Regions from separate parts of the Absiella sp. AM29-15 genome, predicted to be linked through region 3. Evidence: riboswitches for the same ligand, from Rfam matches in the RefSeq annotation. Region 3 holds a riboswitch; each other region holds the start of a gene.
The links. Region 3 has a riboswitch for thiamine pyrophosphate ahead of thiC (phosphomethylpyrimidine synthase ThiC). Riboswitches for the same ligand answer to the same signal wherever they lie in the genome.
Positions count from the first base shown of each region.

Region 1: another riboswitch for thiamine pyrophosphate. It lies ahead of thiW (energy coupling factor transporter S component ThiW); the one in region 3 lies ahead of thiC (phosphomethylpyrimidine synthase ThiC).
Region 2: another riboswitch for thiamine pyrophosphate. It lies ahead of DW761_RS12490 (energy-coupled thiamine transporter ThiT); the one in region 3 lies ahead of thiC (phosphomethylpyrimidine synthase ThiC).
Region 4: another riboswitch for thiamine pyrophosphate. It lies ahead of DW761_RS09925 (HAD family hydrolase); the one in region 3 lies ahead of thiC (phosphomethylpyrimidine synthase ThiC).

Region 1 covers NZ_QVFL01000001.1:2,492-6,774, reverse strand. Annotated here, with positions in the region: gene DW761_RS00030 (MATE family efflux transporter) at 104-1,480, shown strand; TPP riboswitch at 1,566-1,670, shown strand; gene thiW (energy coupling factor transporter S component ThiW) at 1,903-2,472, shown strand; gene thiM (hydroxyethylthiazole kinase) at 2,417-3,235, shown strand; gene thiE (thiamine phosphate synthase) at 3,232-3,864, shown strand; gene DW761_RS00010 (class I SAM-dependent rRNA methyltransferase) at 4,016-4,283, shown strand, end outside.
Region 2 covers NZ_QVFL01000011.1:140,292-144,574, reverse strand. Annotated here, with positions in the region: gene fusA (elongation factor G) at 1-1,113, shown strand, start outside; gene tuf (elongation factor Tu) at 1,181-2,365, shown strand; TPP riboswitch at 2,453-2,541, shown strand; gene DW761_RS12490 (energy-coupled thiamine transporter ThiT) at 2,581-3,096, shown strand; gene metK (methionine adenosyltransferase) at 3,236-4,283, shown strand, end outside.
Region 3 covers NZ_QVFL01000021.1:27,031-31,313, reverse strand. Annotated here, with positions in the region: gene DW761_RS18045 (diguanylate cyclase domain-containing protein) at 1-2,469, shown strand, start outside; TPP riboswitch at 2,523-2,630, shown strand; gene thiC (phosphomethylpyrimidine synthase ThiC) at 2,707-4,017, shown strand.
Region 4 covers NZ_QVFL01000008.1:112,823-117,105, reverse strand. Annotated here, with positions in the region: gene DW761_RS09935 (GNAT family N-acetyltransferase) at 1-35, opposite strand, end outside; gene DW761_RS09930 (carboxypeptidase M32) at 46-1,539, opposite strand; TPP riboswitch at 1,609-1,714, shown strand; gene DW761_RS09925 (HAD family hydrolase) at 1,756-2,409, shown strand; gene thiD (bifunctional hydroxymethylpyrimidine kinase/phosphomethylpyrimidine kinase) at 2,394-3,185, shown strand; gene DW761_RS09915 (J domain-containing protein) at 3,211-4,283, opposite strand, start outside.

The sequences.
Region 1 (4,283 bases), on a different contig from region 3:
GAAATGAAATATATAAAACACATAAAAGATAACCAAACTACGCATGCCAAGGGCGTTTATGACGTGGTATAATAGTTACAAGATTTTAGAGAAGAGGGAGATTATGGATCAAACAGGGATTTTAGAGGGAAATCTGACAAAGGCACTGTTTCGTATGGCGGTTCCTTTATTTTTACTTAATATTTTAAACTCATTATATAACGTAATTGATACGTTCTGGGTAGGTCAGATTGGTGAACTACAGGTCGGGGCTGTATCACTTGTTGGACCAATTATGTGGTGTGCACAAAGTGTGGCATCTGGATTAAGTGCGGCAGCGATTGCAATCATATCTACGAAACTAGGCGCAAAACAAAAAGATGAAGCTAACCGTTTTGCGACAGCCCTGGTATACTTTGCGTTTATCTTTGCGATTATATTAAGCGTTGGCACAATCTTATTTTCAAATACAATATTAGGATATCTGGATACACCAGCCGAAATATATCAGGATTCTCATGATTATCTGATTGGAATATCATTTGATTATCTGGGATTGATCTTATTAAATCTATATATGGCAATTCGTCAAAGTGCCGGGGATAGTAAAAGCGGTGTAAAATTAAATGCGATTGCGTCAATATTAAATGTATTCTTAGATCCATTATTTATCTTTGTGTTCCATATGGGCATCATGGGGGCAGCAGTAGCGACAGTATTATCAAAGATTCTTGTACTACCACTTGCTTATCGATCTATTCGCTCAAAAGACAATGAAGTTTATGTGGCGTTTCGTAAATATCCTTTTCAATTATCTGATGGGAAAACAATTCTACGTCTGTGTATACCAGCAGCGAGTGGTCAATTCTTAGAAAGTTTAGGCTTTGTGATTATGAATAAATATATCGTGTTCTATGGAGCAGTGGCGATATCTGCGTATGGTGTTGGTGGTAAACTTGTGAATTTGATGTATATACCGATTGTATCCTTCGGTTCCATACTTGCGACATTTATCGGTCAGAATTTAGGTGCTGGTAATATCGAAAGGGCAAGAAAATGTTATTGGGTAACCATGCGTATATCCGTGATCAGTGCCATTGCGTTAACGATTATCGGCATGCTGTTGATCAATCCATTTACCCGTATATTTGTTCCAGATGCCAGTGAAGAGTTACTGTCTATTGCATTTGAGTACAATTTTTTCGCATTATTGACAGGTGTTTTTATGGGCTGGTATATGAATTTAAACAGTGTATTCAATGGATCCGGGCATACCAATACTACCTTTATTCTTTCAATGTTGCGGCTATGGGGCTTTCGCATTCCTATGATTATCCTGTTTCATAAGTTCACGGAATTGGGTATTACCGGTATATGGCTTGCGATGTTGTTAAGTAATATTTTAGAATGTATTGTAGGGCAATGGATCTATCAACAAAATCGATGGGTTAAAACAACGCTTGTACAAAAGGAGCTGCAGGAAAGCAGTGTGACTGCATAAAAAGTCTGAATATATCTTATTTCTAATGTAAATCACTATGAAAAAAAGCTCTTGCAATCCTTATTTCAAAGTGGTACCATACTAATGTAATAAAAAGGGGAGCCAATGTGTGCTGAGAGGAAACATTACGTTTCGACCCTGTGAACCTGATACGGGTAATGCCGGCGTAGGGAGTATAACAGAGGTAATCTGAGATATGTCTTTACGTGGATATATCTCTTTTTTATTACTGCTAATGGAAGGGGAGCGCCTTACATTAAAAGATAATCAGCGAGGGAGCCTGCAGACAGGCTGAGAGGAAACTGGCAAGCGTTTCGACCGTACCATATCTGGAAACTGAACCCGATAAACGGCGCTGATTTTTATTTGTATCCTTTTATTTGGTTCAGCATTTCCAGCGAACAAATAGGAGGGTGTTTTTTATGAACAAACAAAATCAAATTTTTCGTAGCGTATTTTTTGCGATGATGGTAGCGGTAGGTGTGGTAATATCACCCATTCTTCGAGTAGAAGGAATGTGTCCGATGGCCCACTTGATCAATATCACAATGGCAGTATTGATGGGACCATGGTATTCTTTGGGGTGTGCTGTAGCTATCGGTATTATTCGTATGGCATGTATGGGAATTCCACCACTTGCATTAACAGGAGCTGTCTTTGGCGCAGCATTATCTGGCATACTATATCGAGCAAGCAATGGAAAAATCTGGGCCGCTGTGCTTGGAGAAATTATCGGTACAGGGATTATTGGTGCTATCGTATCCTATCCTGTTATGGCATATCTATGGGGTAAAAATGGATTAACATGGATGTTCTATGTGCCAAGTTTCCTGATGGGAACCATCATTGGAGGAAGTATTGCTTTCGCATTCCTGTTGAAACTGCAGCATAATGGTATGCTTGCGAAAATGCAGAGAAAGCTTGGAGGTAAGACCTATGAATATACAAGAGGAGTTGTGGCAGGACAAAGCGAAGCTGCACTTGACGCATAATCTGATTCATTGTATCACCAATCCCATATCTATGAATGATTGTGCTAATGCAGTTCTTGCGTTAGGTGGAAAACCAATTATGGCACAACACCCGGATGAAGTAGCACAAATCACCAAAACCGCGAAAGCACTAGCCTTAAATCTGGGAAACTTTGATGATATCCGAAGTAAAGCAATGATAGTATCCATAAAAACTGCTAACGAAAACTACATACCAGTTGTTTTAGATTTGGTAGGTGTTGGCTGTAGCGACTTGCGTTATAATTATGCAAAATCAATGATGGATGCTTACCATATCGATGTAATCAAAGGAAATCTTTCAGAGATTCGTGCAATTGCAGGAAAGCCTGCACATGCACTTGGCATTGATGTTGGAGATTCTGATATCGAACGTGTAGAAGACAGTGCCATCTGGATTCAGGACTTTGCGAAACAAACAGGCTGTTGTATCTTATGCAGTGGAGCTATAGATATCATCAGTGATGGGATACATACCTATAAAGTAGAAAACGGCTGTGAATTATTGACTTTATGTACGGGCACAGGCTGTATGTTAAATGTAATCACTGCGACTTTTTTATCCTGTATGGAGCCTATAAAAGCTTGTATGCTGGCATGTAGCTATTTTGGCGTTGTCGCAGAAAAGTGTCTGAAAGAAACCACGATGCCGGGAAGTTTTCATTATAAATTATTTGATTGGCTGTATGCATTAGAAAAAGAAGAGTATTTAAAATATGCAAAAATAAGTGAGGTAGTGCTATGAGCAAATTAGATTTAACATTATATCTGGTCACAGATTCTACAAATATGACAGAAGAAGAGTTTTTATCAAAAGTAGAAGCCGCATGTAGAGGTGGTGTCACACTTATCCAATTACGTGAAAAGAATCGGACAACGAAGGAATATATAGATTTAGCAAATAAAGTAAAAGCGATTAGTGATCGTTATGATTTACCTTTACTGATTGATGATCGAATTGATGTTGCAATGGCAGTGGATGCCGCAGGCGTTCATGTTGGTGCAGATGATATGCCAGTGGCACTCGCAAGAAAGTTGTTGGGACCTGATAAAATCGTTGGTGCGACCGCAAAAACTGTAGAAGCTGCCATAAAAGCGCAGGCTGATGGCGCAGATTATTTAGGTGTTGGCGCAATATATCCGACTACCACAAAAGTAAAAACAGTACTCACAAAAGTTGAAACATTACAGGATATATGTAAACATGTATCCATACCTGTAGGAGCCATTGGTGGATTAAATAAAGATAACTGCGATATTTTACAAGAAACCGATATCGATGGAATCTGTGTTGTATCAGCTATTATGAAGCAGGCCGATTGTGAATTGGCCGCTAAAGAACTGAAAGAAAAAATCAAAACAATTTTAAAATAGAAGGAAGCATAGAAAGCCATGCAAATACTGGATTTTCTATGTTTTTTTCTTTTTAAATCTCTTTTTTAATTATGAAAATTCACGATAATGATTGTATGTAAGGAAACGATTATGTTAAAATGAGGTGTATTTGTGAATGAGAGGTAAATGTATGAAGAAAAAATATCCTGTGGTCATCATATCAGAAGAAGGCGCATCATGGCTTGAAAAGGGCCAAATGTGGATGTATAAAAATAATGTAGTTTCTATTGATGATGATGCTGAAAATGGCGCAATTGTAAATATTATGACTGAGAAAGGCAACTATTTAGGAACTGGTTTTTTATCAAGAATCAGTCATATCACTGTTAGAATACTATCAAAGAACCCAGATGAAGTATTTGATCGTGAGTTCTTTAAACATCGTATACAATTTGCTT
Region 2 (4,283 bases), on a different contig from region 3:
TTATCATACTTCCGTGTATACTCAGGTACTGCAAAATCAGGAAGTTATATCTTAAACTCAACAAAAGGTAAGAGAGAACGTTTTGGACGTATCGTACAGATGCATGCAAACTCTCGTAAAGAAATCGAAGAAGTTTATGCAGGTGATATTGCTGCAGCAGTAGGTTTAAAGGTAACTACTACCGGAGATTCTCTGTGTGCTGAAGATCATCCTGTTGTACTGGAAAGCATGGAATTCCCAGAACCAGTTATTGAATTATCTCTGGAACCAAAAACAAAAGCTGACCAGGATAAAATGGGACTTGCTCTTGCAAAACTTGCAGAAGAAGACCCTACATTCAAAACTTACACTGATCAGGAAACAGGTCAGACAATTATCGCTGGTGTTGGTGAACTTCACCTGGATATTATCGTTGACCGTCTGCGTCGTGAATTTAAGGTAGAAGCTAACGTTGGTCAGCCAATGGTTGCTTACCGTGAAACAATTCGTGAAGCTGCTGATTGTGAAGGAAAATACATCAAACAGTCTGGTGGACGTGGTCAGTATGGTCACGTATGGATCAAATTTGAACCTCAAGAAGAAGGTAAAGGATTTGAATTCGTTGACGCAACTGTTGGTGGTAGTGTTCCTCGTGAATATATCAAACCAACTGCTGAAGGTCTGGAAGATGCATTGCAGAATGGTATCATCGCTGGTTACCCAGTAATCGATATCAAAGCTACATTGTTTGATGGATCTTACCATGATGTCGATTCTAGTGAAATGGCTTATAAGATTGCTGCATCTATGGCTTTAAAAGCTGCTGCTAAGAAATGTAAACCAGTTATCCTAGAACCAGTTATGGAAGTTGAAGTAACTGCACCTAATGAATATTTAGGTAGCGTTATGGGTGACGTAAGTTCTCGTCGTGGTGCAATCATTGACCAGGAAGAAAGAGGAAATGCGATCATTGTTAAGGCACACATCCCATTATCTGAAATGTTTGGTTATGTAACTGACCTTCGTTCATTCACTCAGGGACGTGGAAATTACTCTATGAAATTCGATCATTATAGCGAAGTTCCTAAGAGTATTGCAGAAAAAATCGTTAAAAACAACAGTTCTGAAAATTAATTGTTGCTTTTATAAAAACTTTGAATTAGAATATACATGAAAACTATAAATTAGGAGGAAAATTAAAATGGCTAAAGAAAAATTTGACCGTTCCAAAACACATGTTAACATTGGAACTATCGGACACGTTGACCACGGTAAAACAACTTTAACTGCTGCAATCACAAACGTACTTGCAAAAGACGGTATGGCTGAAGCAAAAGCTTACGATGCAATCGATGGTGCTCCAGAAGAAAAAGAACGTGGTATCACAATTAACACTGCTCACGTTGAGTATCAGACAGACAAACGTCACTATGCACACGTTGACTGTCCAGGTCACGCTGACTACGTTAAGAACATGATCACTGGTGCTGCTCAGATGGATGGTGCTATCCTTGTAGTTGCTGCATCTGATGGTCCTATGCCTCAGACTCGTGAGCACATCTTACTTGCTCGTCAGGTAGGTGTTCCTTACATCGTTGTATTCTTGAACAAATGCGACATGGTTGATGATGAAGAATTAATCGACCTTGTTGAAATGGAAGTTCGTGAATTATTAAGCGAATACGGATTCGACGGAGATAACGCTCCAGTTATCCGTGGTTCTGCATTGAAGGCTCTTGAAGGAGATCCTAAATATGTTGGTGCTATCCACGAATTAATGGATGCTGTTGACGAATATATCCCAGATCCAGTTCGTGACACTGATAAACCATTCTTGATGTCTGTAGAAGACGTTATGACTATCACAGGACGTGGTACAGTTGCTACTGGCCGTGTTGAACGTGGTGTTGTTAAGATGGGTGAAGAAGTTGAAATCGTTGGTATCCACGACACTCGTAAAACAGTTATCACTGGATTGGAAATGTTCCGTAAACAGTTGGAATATGCTGAATCAGGTGACAACATTGGTGCATTGTTACGTGGTATCAACCGTGATGAAATCCAGCGTGGACAGGTTCTTGCTAAACCAGGAACAGTACACCCTCACACAAAATTCAAAGCTCAGGTTTATGTATTGAGCAAAGATGAAGGTGGACGTCACACTCCATTCGTATCTAACTACCGTCCTCAGTTCTACTTCCGTACAACTGACGTAACTGGTGTTATCACATTACCAGAAGGAACTGATATGTGTATGCCTGGAGATAACGTAGAAATGACTGTTGAATTGATCGCTCCAATCGCTATCGAAAACAACACTAAATTCTCTATCCGTGAAGGTGGACGTACAGTAGGTTCAGGTAACGTTACTGAAATCATCGAGTAATTTAAACTTATGATGAAAAGCATTGGTCTATGACTGATGCTTTTTTTACATCTATTGCAATTTCAGATAAAGTGTGTATAATAAATAACGTCATGACAGGGGTGCCTTCGGGCTGAGAAACACCCTTATGACCTGATCTAGTTAATACTAGCGTAGGGAGTCAGATCTATGAATTCTTAGATTTGTTGACTTACGCCTCACGGAGGTGTTTTTTTATGAAAAAATTGACAACATTAGATTTGGTTTATATGGCATTTTATGCTGCATTATTCATGGTGCTTGATTACTTTACAAATATGATTCCTTTCTTGAAGATGCCAAATGGTGGTTCTATTGGCGTATCGACAATTGCGTTGATCGTTTGCAGTTATCATTTAGGATGGATCAAAGGAACCATCGTTGGACTTGTTTCTGTATTGATTCAGTTTGTGACAGGTCCAATGTATATCCCACAGTTATTGGGATTCCTAATGGATTACTTAATCGCATTTAGTGTATATGGTTTGGCTAGCTTATTTCCAAATTATAAGTATTTCTATTCTGGAATTCTAATTACCAATTTTCTGCGTTTTGCAAGTCATACCATTGGTGGTGTGATAGTATGGGAAACAACATGGTGGGGTTCCATTATATACAATGCACCATATATGATTGCTACAACGATTGTCGGAATGATCGTTGTGCCAATTTTAGTTGAGCGTCTGCATTTAAATAAAGAAAAAACAGCGTAATGATAAAGATTTGCCCATATGAACAAGAAAATGGGTAAATCTTTTTTTCATGAATTTATGAAATCATTTATATTAAATCTTGTTTTATGAACTAGAATGAACGATAATATAGTTGAACATGAGAAAGGAAATAATAAATATGCTAAATAGACAATTTTTTACTTCTGAGTCTGTAACAGAAGGACATCCTGATAAAATATGTGATCAGATTTCAGATGCAGTATTAGATGCAATTTTAGAAAAAGATCCAATGGCACGAGTTGCTTGTGAAACATGCTGTACAACGGGTATGGTGATGATCATGGGAGAAATATCTACAAATTGTTACGTTGACATTCCAAGTATCGCAAGAAATACGATTTTGGAAATTGGATATGATAGAGCAAAATATGGCTTTGATGGAACGACTTGTTCTGTTTTAACTTCAATTGATGAACAGTCTTCTGATATTGCCATGGGTGTTGATCACTCTCTAGAAACAAAAGAAGGCGGAGAAGAAAACAATGGTGCAGGGGATCAGGGAATGATGTTTGGATATGCCTGCGATGAAACACTTGAATATATGCCAATGTCTATTTCCCTTGCCCACAGACTTGCTAAACAGTTGACAAAAATTCGTAAGGATGGAATTGTAGACTATCTTCGTCCTGATGGGAAAACACAGGTTACGGTGGAATATATTGATGATAAACCTACACGTGTAGATACGATTGTTATTTCAACGCAACATTCCGATACAGTTTCTTTAGATACAATTCGTAAAGATTTAAAGGAGCATGTGATAGATGTCATCATAGATCCTAAAATGATAGATGAAGATACAAAGATTTATATCAATCCAACAGGACGCTTTGTAATAGGCGGACCTCAAGGGGATAGTGGTTTAACAGGAAGAAAAATAATTGTAGATACATATGGTGGTATGGCACGTCATGGTGGTGGAGCATTTTCTGGAAAGGATCCTACAAAAGTAGACCGTAGTGCTGCTTATGCCGCTCGTTATGTTGCAAAAAATATTGTTGCTGCAGGCTTGGCTAAACGATGCGAAATTCAACTTGCATATGCGATTGGTATTGCACATCCTGTAAGTATTCTTGTAGATACCTTTGGCACAGGAAAATTAAAAGATGAAGAAATTGCAGAAATTGTTAGAAAAGAATTTGATTTACGTCCTACCGCAATTATAA
Region 3 (4,283 bases):
CTTGAATTTAAAGTCAAAGACAACAAGATCGTTTCCCGTCATGTGGTATGTGCGGGCTTAGCAGCGCAACATGGCTATGATAAAGCAGAGTATCGAGAACTGATTGCGGTAGATGGCAGTCATACCCTGATTTATGAAGAGGATCGTAAACGGGTAATGGATATCATGACAAACCCTATGAAATGGGCGGAGCATGAAGGCATAGAATTTAGAGATGTCGCAAAAGATGGCAGTATTCTATGGCTGGAAATCAGTGTACACTATGCTGGCTCTGAAGAAGGTGTGGATATCTATGATACCCTGTGTACAGATGTGACGGCCATTAAGAAGCAAGAAAAAGAACTGTTGGATTCACAAAATGTACTTCAAAGTATTTTGGGTATTTCCAATGCAAAAGGCTCTAAAGTATCCTTAGCAATGAAAAATAAAGAATATGCAGCTTATCTGTTCGCAAATTCTATGAGTGGTGGTATTATCGCTGGTTATTGTGATGAAGGTTTTACCCTGTATTTCGCAAATGATGAAATCATCAGTTTACTGGGATTTGATTCCTATCAGGATTTTTATGATGGGATCAATGGTAAATTAATGAACACAATCTATATAGAAGATCGCAACCGGGTAAAAAGAGATATTGGGGATAACTTTTATGAAGGCTACGAATATACAGTAAACTATCGTATGGTACGTAAAAACAATTCCTTATTATGGGTCATTAATAGAGGAAGGGTGATTAAGGCTGAAAATGATCAGCTTGCGGTAATTTCTTATTGTATCGATATCAGTGAAAAAATGAATACACAGATGGAATTAAGAAAAGCCCAGGAAGATATCAACCTTTTAAATTCTCTGGTACCAGGAGGCTATCATCAATGTTACGATAAACCAGATTTTCCAATTAAACATGTATCTGATCGATTCCTTGATATGATTGGATACACCAAAGAAGAACTGGAGCTAAACTTTGATAATAAATACATCAATCTGATATATCCTGCCGATCGAGAGCTCATGCGTGAAACAGTACGTTACTCTCGTGGCAATCAAGGATTATTTACGGGAGAATACCGATTATATACAGCCAATGGAATTATCTGGGTACGTGATCAAACACGAATCATCATCGAAGATAACGAATGTTTCTTTGCAGGTATCATTGAAGATATCACAGACATTATCAATATGAAACAGAAACTGGAAACCATTGTCGCAAATACACCAGGAGATGTTTTCTGTATAGAGAATAACGAAATATATTTCTATAGTTTTAACCTTTCAAAAACCATGGGTTATTCCCATGAAGAATATAAACAGCAGATCATAGAAACCAAAGGTACCTGCTTTACAGATCCAAGAGATAAAAAGATGGTTCATGAAGCAATTTTCAACGCAAGAAAAACCAAACAGGATATTGATCTGATGTTTCGCAGTATCACGAAAAACAAAGAAACCCGCTATATTCATATGATTGCGATGAACAGAGGATTATATGAAGGAGATCTTTTGTATTATGGAATTATGATGGATGCGACAGCACTTATCAATAAGGAACAAGAATTAAATATCACCCAGCAGATGTATGAAAGCATTATCCATCAGGCAAATCTAAGTGTTTGGGAATATGAAGCGAAACGAGATATTCTGACAATCAATGAAGATGGATTAAAACAAATCTGTACGATGAATCCCAATAACGCAGTAAAGAATTATAATAACTATATTCTGAGTGATTTCTTAAAACGTGATTATAATCGATATTCTGGATGTAAAAGTCTGGAATTGTTGAAAAATAAAATCTTAAAACATAAATTCAACGAAGAAATTATAGAAGTCATGTTATTTAGCAATCTTCATCGCTGGGTAAAATTAACCTGTGAGCCTATCTTTGATGAAAATGGTGAATTGATCAAAGTAATAGGATATCTTCAAAATATCAGTAAACAAGTAGAAAAGGAAACACTGGCAAAAGAAGAAAAAAAATATGCACAGTTTGATTCTTTGACAGGTATTTATAATCGTCGTATGGGTGAATTAATGATGCGTAATGCACTTGTGTTATGCAGCAGTAAGCAGAAATATGCATTGATGATGATTGATCTTGATGATTTTAAACAAATCAACGACCAATATGGGCATTTACAGGGAGATCGTGTATTACGTGAAATCGCCTCCGTGATTATGACGCATATGGGTAATGGAGATATCTTCTGCCGTTATGGTGGAGATGAATTCTTAGTTCTGATGAAATATCAACAATTAGATGCCATTAAACAAAAAATCAATGCTATTCAAAACAGTCTTGCGAAATGCTGTACCCTTCAGGGAAATGAAAATGTTTATATATCCATTGGCGTTGCCACAGCACCAATGCATGGAATGAATCTGCAAGTCTTATATGAGAAAGCAGATAAAGCTTTATATCGTGCAAAATTAAATGGAAAGAATCAATATTATATTTACGCAGAATAGTATATTGTAAAATTTACATTGACTTATTGGTTTATGTATGGTCTAATAAATACGTACAAAAAATGGGGTGCCAATGATGGCTGAGATTGGATCAATAAAGATCCTGACCCACTGAACCTGATACGGGTAATGCCGGCGAAGGGATTTTATTGTGACGAAAGTGTAATCCACGATATAAATTTACTAAGCAAAAGCTGACACCGTAGCAGGCGTTCAGCTTTTTTTAGGAGGAAGAAAATGGAATACACAACACAAATGAACGCTGCTAGAAACAACGTGATCACAAAAGAAATGAAAGCTGTCGCAGCCTATGAACAGATGGATGTAGAAGAGGTACGCGATTATGTTGCGAAAGGACAAATTGTCATTCCGGCAAATAAAAACCATACCTGTTTAAAACCTTATGGAATTGGCAGAATGCTAAAAACAAAAATCAATGTCAATCTGGGCACAAGCAAAGACTGTTTAGATTTGGATATGGAAATGGAAAAAGTCAAAAGTGCCGTAAACATGGGCGCAGAAGCTATCATGGATTTAAGCTCTTTTGGGGATACACAAACATTTAGAAGAAAGCTGACAAAAGAATGTCCAGCAATATTAGGAACTGTGCCAATTTATGATGCAGTCGTTTACTACAATAAGGCATTAAAAGATATCACAACACAGGAATGGCTGGATGTATTTCGTATGCACGCAGAAGATGGTGTAGATTTTATGACCATCCATTGTGGAATAAACAAACGTACAGCACAACGCTTTAAAGACAATAAACGTATCACAAACATTGTATCCAGAGGCGGCTCTATCATTTTCGCATGGATGGAAATAACAGGGAATGAAAATCCATTCTATGAACGATTTGATGAAGTGCTGGATATCTGCCAGAAATATGATGTTACTTTAAGTTTAGGCGATGCATGTCGCCCTGGCTGTATTGAAGATGGTTCTGATATTTCTCAGATCGAAGAACTTGTGACATTAGGGGAACTAACAAAACGGGCATGGGAAAAAGATGTTCAGGTCATGATTGAAGGACCAGGTCATATGCCTTTAAATCAGATTCAGGCAAATATGGAAATTCAGAATACCATTTGTAAAGGCGCACCATTCTACGTATTAGGACCTATTGTTACAGATGTTGCACCAGGTTATGATCATATCACGGCAGCGATTGGTGGTGCCATTGCGGCTACTTATGGCGCAAGTTTCCTATGTTATGTAACACCGGCTGAACACCTGCGTTTACCAGATGTGAATGATGTAAAAGAAGGTATTATCGCAAGTAAAATCGCAGCACATGCGGCAGATGTTGCCAAAGGTGTTAAAGGTGCGATTGACTGGGATCACAAAATGGCAATGGCAAGAAGAAATCTGGATTGGGAAACCATGTTTGAAACAGCGATTGATCCTGAAAAAGCAAGACGATATCGTAAAGACAGCACACCAGAAAGAGAAGATACATGTACAATGTGTGGAAAAATGTGTGCAATTCGTAATATGAATAAGATACTAAATGGGGAAAACGTGGATATCATGGAAGAAGAATAATGAGAAAACATCGTCGATTTCGGCGATGTTTTTCTATAGAATGTTATAGGGAAGTGAATTAAAATATTTGAATTAATCATTTTTTTTATGATTAAACGTGTTATACTATTGAATATAATGTAAGTCGTCGATAAGTCGTCGATAAGTCGTCGATAAGTCGTCGATAAGTCGTCGATGAAAAAATATGGTTATCGGTCAAAAAGCCTTTAAAATAGCGTATTTTGATAAAAATTAGTCGTTGATAAGTCGTTGATAAGTCGTCGATA
Region 4 (4,283 bases), on a different contig from region 3:
AATGGGCGTAAAATTAATCGTTTTGTTTCTATCATAAAAATTCTCCTAAAGTTGATATAATGTACGATATTTATTCATTAAATAATCGATGTAGTATTGGGCACGAAAGGTGTCACCTGTTGCTTGTTTTAAAACTTCATTAGCGTTTTGATAGGCACCAACATAGTGGATATTGTCTTTTAACCATGCCGCGATTTTATCAAATTGATTGTTTCTTAAATAATCTGCCACTGGCAGCTGTTTTTCCATAGCACTATAAAACTGTGCTGCATAAGCACTTCCTAAGGCGTATGTTGGAAAATATCCAAAATTGCCACCGCCCCAGTGCATATCCTGTAAAATTCCTTCACGATGATTACGTGGACGAAGCCCCAGATATTTTTCATATTTATCATTCCACATGGTTTCTAACTGATCAAGAGGAATAGAACCATTGAAAATTTCTTTTTCTAATTCATAACGAATTAAAATATGTAATGGATAGGTCAATTCATCTGCTTCTGTTCGTATAAAAGAAGGTCGTGTAATATTGATCATACGCATGAAATCTTCAAAGGATACATGAGAAAGTTGTTTTGGGAAATAGCTTTGAAGGATAGGGTATTGTACCTGCCAGAAAGCTGGATGACGCCCGATATGATTTTCCATAAAGCGGGATTGACTTTCATGCATAGCGTAACCAATATTATCTTTTAAAGCAGTTCCATCATATTCTGGTTTTACCTGTAACGAATATAAAGCATGACCATATTCATGCATTGTGGAAAAGATGCCAGACATAACATCATGTTCATAATAATGTGTGGTAATACGTGCCTCATTCTCACTAAAGAAATCAGTAAATGGATGTTCCGTTAATCCCATAATGCATTTTTCTCGATCTATTCCTAAATAATCTAGTAATTGCGCATTGTATTTTGCCTGTTGATCAATATCAAAACTTTGATGTAATACGGAATCATCGATCTGTTCCTTCTGTTCATTAATTTTTTTGATGAAAGGTACCAGTTGTTCTTTGATGGAATTAAAAAATGCATCATATTGTTTCACATTCATCCCATCTTCGTAGCGATCTAATAAATAATCATAGTCTGTACTTTCTTTTTGTACATACGTCAGTGCTTCTTTTTGTTTTAGAATCACATCTTTTAAATAAGGTGCGAAAGATGCATAATCATCCTGATCTTTTGCGATATGCCATGCGGCTTCACTGTCGTTGATGCTTTTCTGCATTGCGACATATACATCTTTTGGCAATACCCGATCATATTCCATACCTTTTAGAAACAACGTGATTTCTCTTTTTTCTTCTGTGTCATTTGTGATTTTTCCTAATTCTTCAATCATCGCAAGAGCTTCCTTATCGGTTGCCTTACTGAATGCTTCACCACTTAAATATGCCATTGCTTCATTACGTTTGGCAATTCCTTTCTTTGGCGCAATCGTTGCGATATCATAATACATTGTACTCAATGCGAGTGTGTAGGCCTTTTGGATATCCTTATATTCTTGAAAAGCTTTTCTTAATGTTTCTACCATAATGTTCACCTCTATGCGAATATTGTAACATATCTGCTTTCATTTTTCGTCCCTTTATGCTATGATTACCATGGAAATCACGGGAGCTGGTATGACCGGCTGAGAGGAAGTTGAAAACTTCGACCGATACCTGATTTGGATAATGCCAACGTAGGGAATAATCATTAGTTATTGGAATATTCTCATGTTGGGGATATTCTTTTTTTTGGAGGGTCTATGATAAAAGGATGTATTTTTGATTTAGATGGCACACTGTTAGATAGTATGCATGTATGGGATGATTTTGCATTTTCTTATTTAATCAGTAAAGGAATACAGACAAATGAAAATTTAGATGAAGTATTTTCTACTTTACGCATGGAAGAAGCAGTCGCATATCTTCAAAAACATTATGTACAAAAGGAATCATTAGAGACAGTGCGTGATGAAGTTTATGCTTTATTGAAAAAACGATATATCCATATGGAGTTAAAACCTGGTGTAAAGGAATGCATACAGAAGCTTTCTACAATGCCAGTGACTTTATGTGTATTAAGTGCCAATCATAAAGAAGTGTGTGAAACAGCCTTGAAAAAACATGGACTATCAAATAAATTCTCCTATATCTTAAGTTGTGAAGATATCCATTTATCCAAAGATGATCCGGCTTGTTTCTATTACGCCTGTGAAAAGATGCAATTAAAACCAGCGGAGTGTGTCGTCATTGAAGATGCATTGCACGCTGTATCAGGTGCAAAAAAAGCAGGATGCTATGTGGTAGCCGTGAAAGAAAAAAGCCAGCAGAAAGATGAAGAAAAAATCAGAAGGATGGCAGATGCATACATAGAGGATATGCAGGAACTGGAGGAGGTATTATGCAGAAAGTTTTAACAATTGCAGGCACAGACCCAAGTGGTGGGGCAGGGGCACAGGCAGATTTAAAGACCTTTATGGCACATAAGGTATATGGGATGAGTGTGATCACCGCATTAGTTGCGCAAAATACATGTGGTGTACGTGATATTATGAATGTAACACCTGCCTTTTTAAAGGAACAGTTTGATTGTGTATTTGAAGATATTTTCCCAGATGCAGTAAAAATCGGGATGGTATCACAACCGGAATTAATCGAAGTCATTGTGGAAAAGCTGAAACAATATCAACCTAAAAATATCGTGGTGGATCCAGTGATGGTATCCACCAGTGGTGATCGGCTATTAGCGCAAAAAGCATTAACGATGCTGCAAAAAGAGTTGTTGCCACTGGCACAGATTATTACACCAAATATTCCAGAAGCAGAAGTATTATGTGAATTTTCTATTGAGTCGAAAGATGATATGGTTAAAGCAGCACAAAAGATTGCCACAAATTATCATGGCTATATTTTGATTAAAGGTGGACATTTTGAGGATTGTGCAGATGATTTATTGTATCATGATGGAGAAGAAGTCTGGCTGCCTTGTGTTAAGATACAAAATCCTAATACCCATGGAACCGGCTGTACCTTATCCAGTGCAATTGCCAGTAATTTAGCATTGGGTTATGACATGGTAAACAGTGTAAAAAATGCAAAGGCATATATCACAGGTGCATTAAAAGATGGCATGGATTTAGGAAAAGGCAGTGGACCTTTAAATCATTGCTGGAACTTGATGAATAAAGCATAAAAAGTCGCAAATCGCGACTTTTCATTTACAATAATTTTTTTACCAAAGACACATCAATATAAGGGGTAGTGACGCCATTTCCTATCATTTGCGTCGTGTTTTTTGTATACCATATCAAGCTATCATCATACAGCTTTTGGATATTCAAATCTAAATGTAAAGCCAAACGATAGAAATTGCCAATAGAAAGCTTATCATTCTCGACATGTACATCATTGTAATGCTTACCTAATATATCAATGCCGGAAGCATCATGAAGATATTTTTGTACATCGTCTTGATATTTTTCAGGTTGCCACAGTGTAAAATCTAAACGATAAGCAGTGATACTGAAAAACAACCAGTCCTTGATTTCTTTTTCATTCAGCTTTGATAATTCTTCGATTGTTTTTGAATATCTGGCATAATGTGCAAATTTCGCATGTTCTGGCAATCCATAAAACCGGATATCTTTACATATTTCATACAAAGGGGAAGCACATACTTTTTGTACTAGCAAATACAATTCCTTCGCCATCGCATCACCATTTTCCGCAGTAACTTTAATATCAAAACCTTCTGCGTTATCATACATGCGGCTGATAGGATAAATATCCTTCTGATGAACTGTAAAATTGATGTTCAACGAAGAAACAAAAGCCCCGGAAAGGGTATCTTCAAATACAGTTTCCCCTTGTTCATTTTCCTTTTCTTTTAGATAGAATGTGACATCATTTTCTTCATCATAGCATTTATAGATTTGGGTATCTTTGTACAAAGGATTATCTGTTTCTATTTCTTGATTCAATATTACATGATTACCATAACGCTCGCGTATTTTCTGGTCAATAGGAAATTCATAAAAATAAAGGTTATTTATATTCAGATTTCTAGCTTGAAAAACAAATATTAAAACTACGATAACAACCAACATTATTTTGATTTGTTTTATCTTATGTTGATTTGCTCTATTTAAATAAAGAAGAAAAGCACCTAAAATGATTAAGGTTATCATCATGCCAAAAGATCTGCAGATCCAGGCTAAATAGCAAAATATCAAGTATACAATAAAGACTAAGATTGCACGAATATTTTGAAATCGCTTGCCAACAATATCTT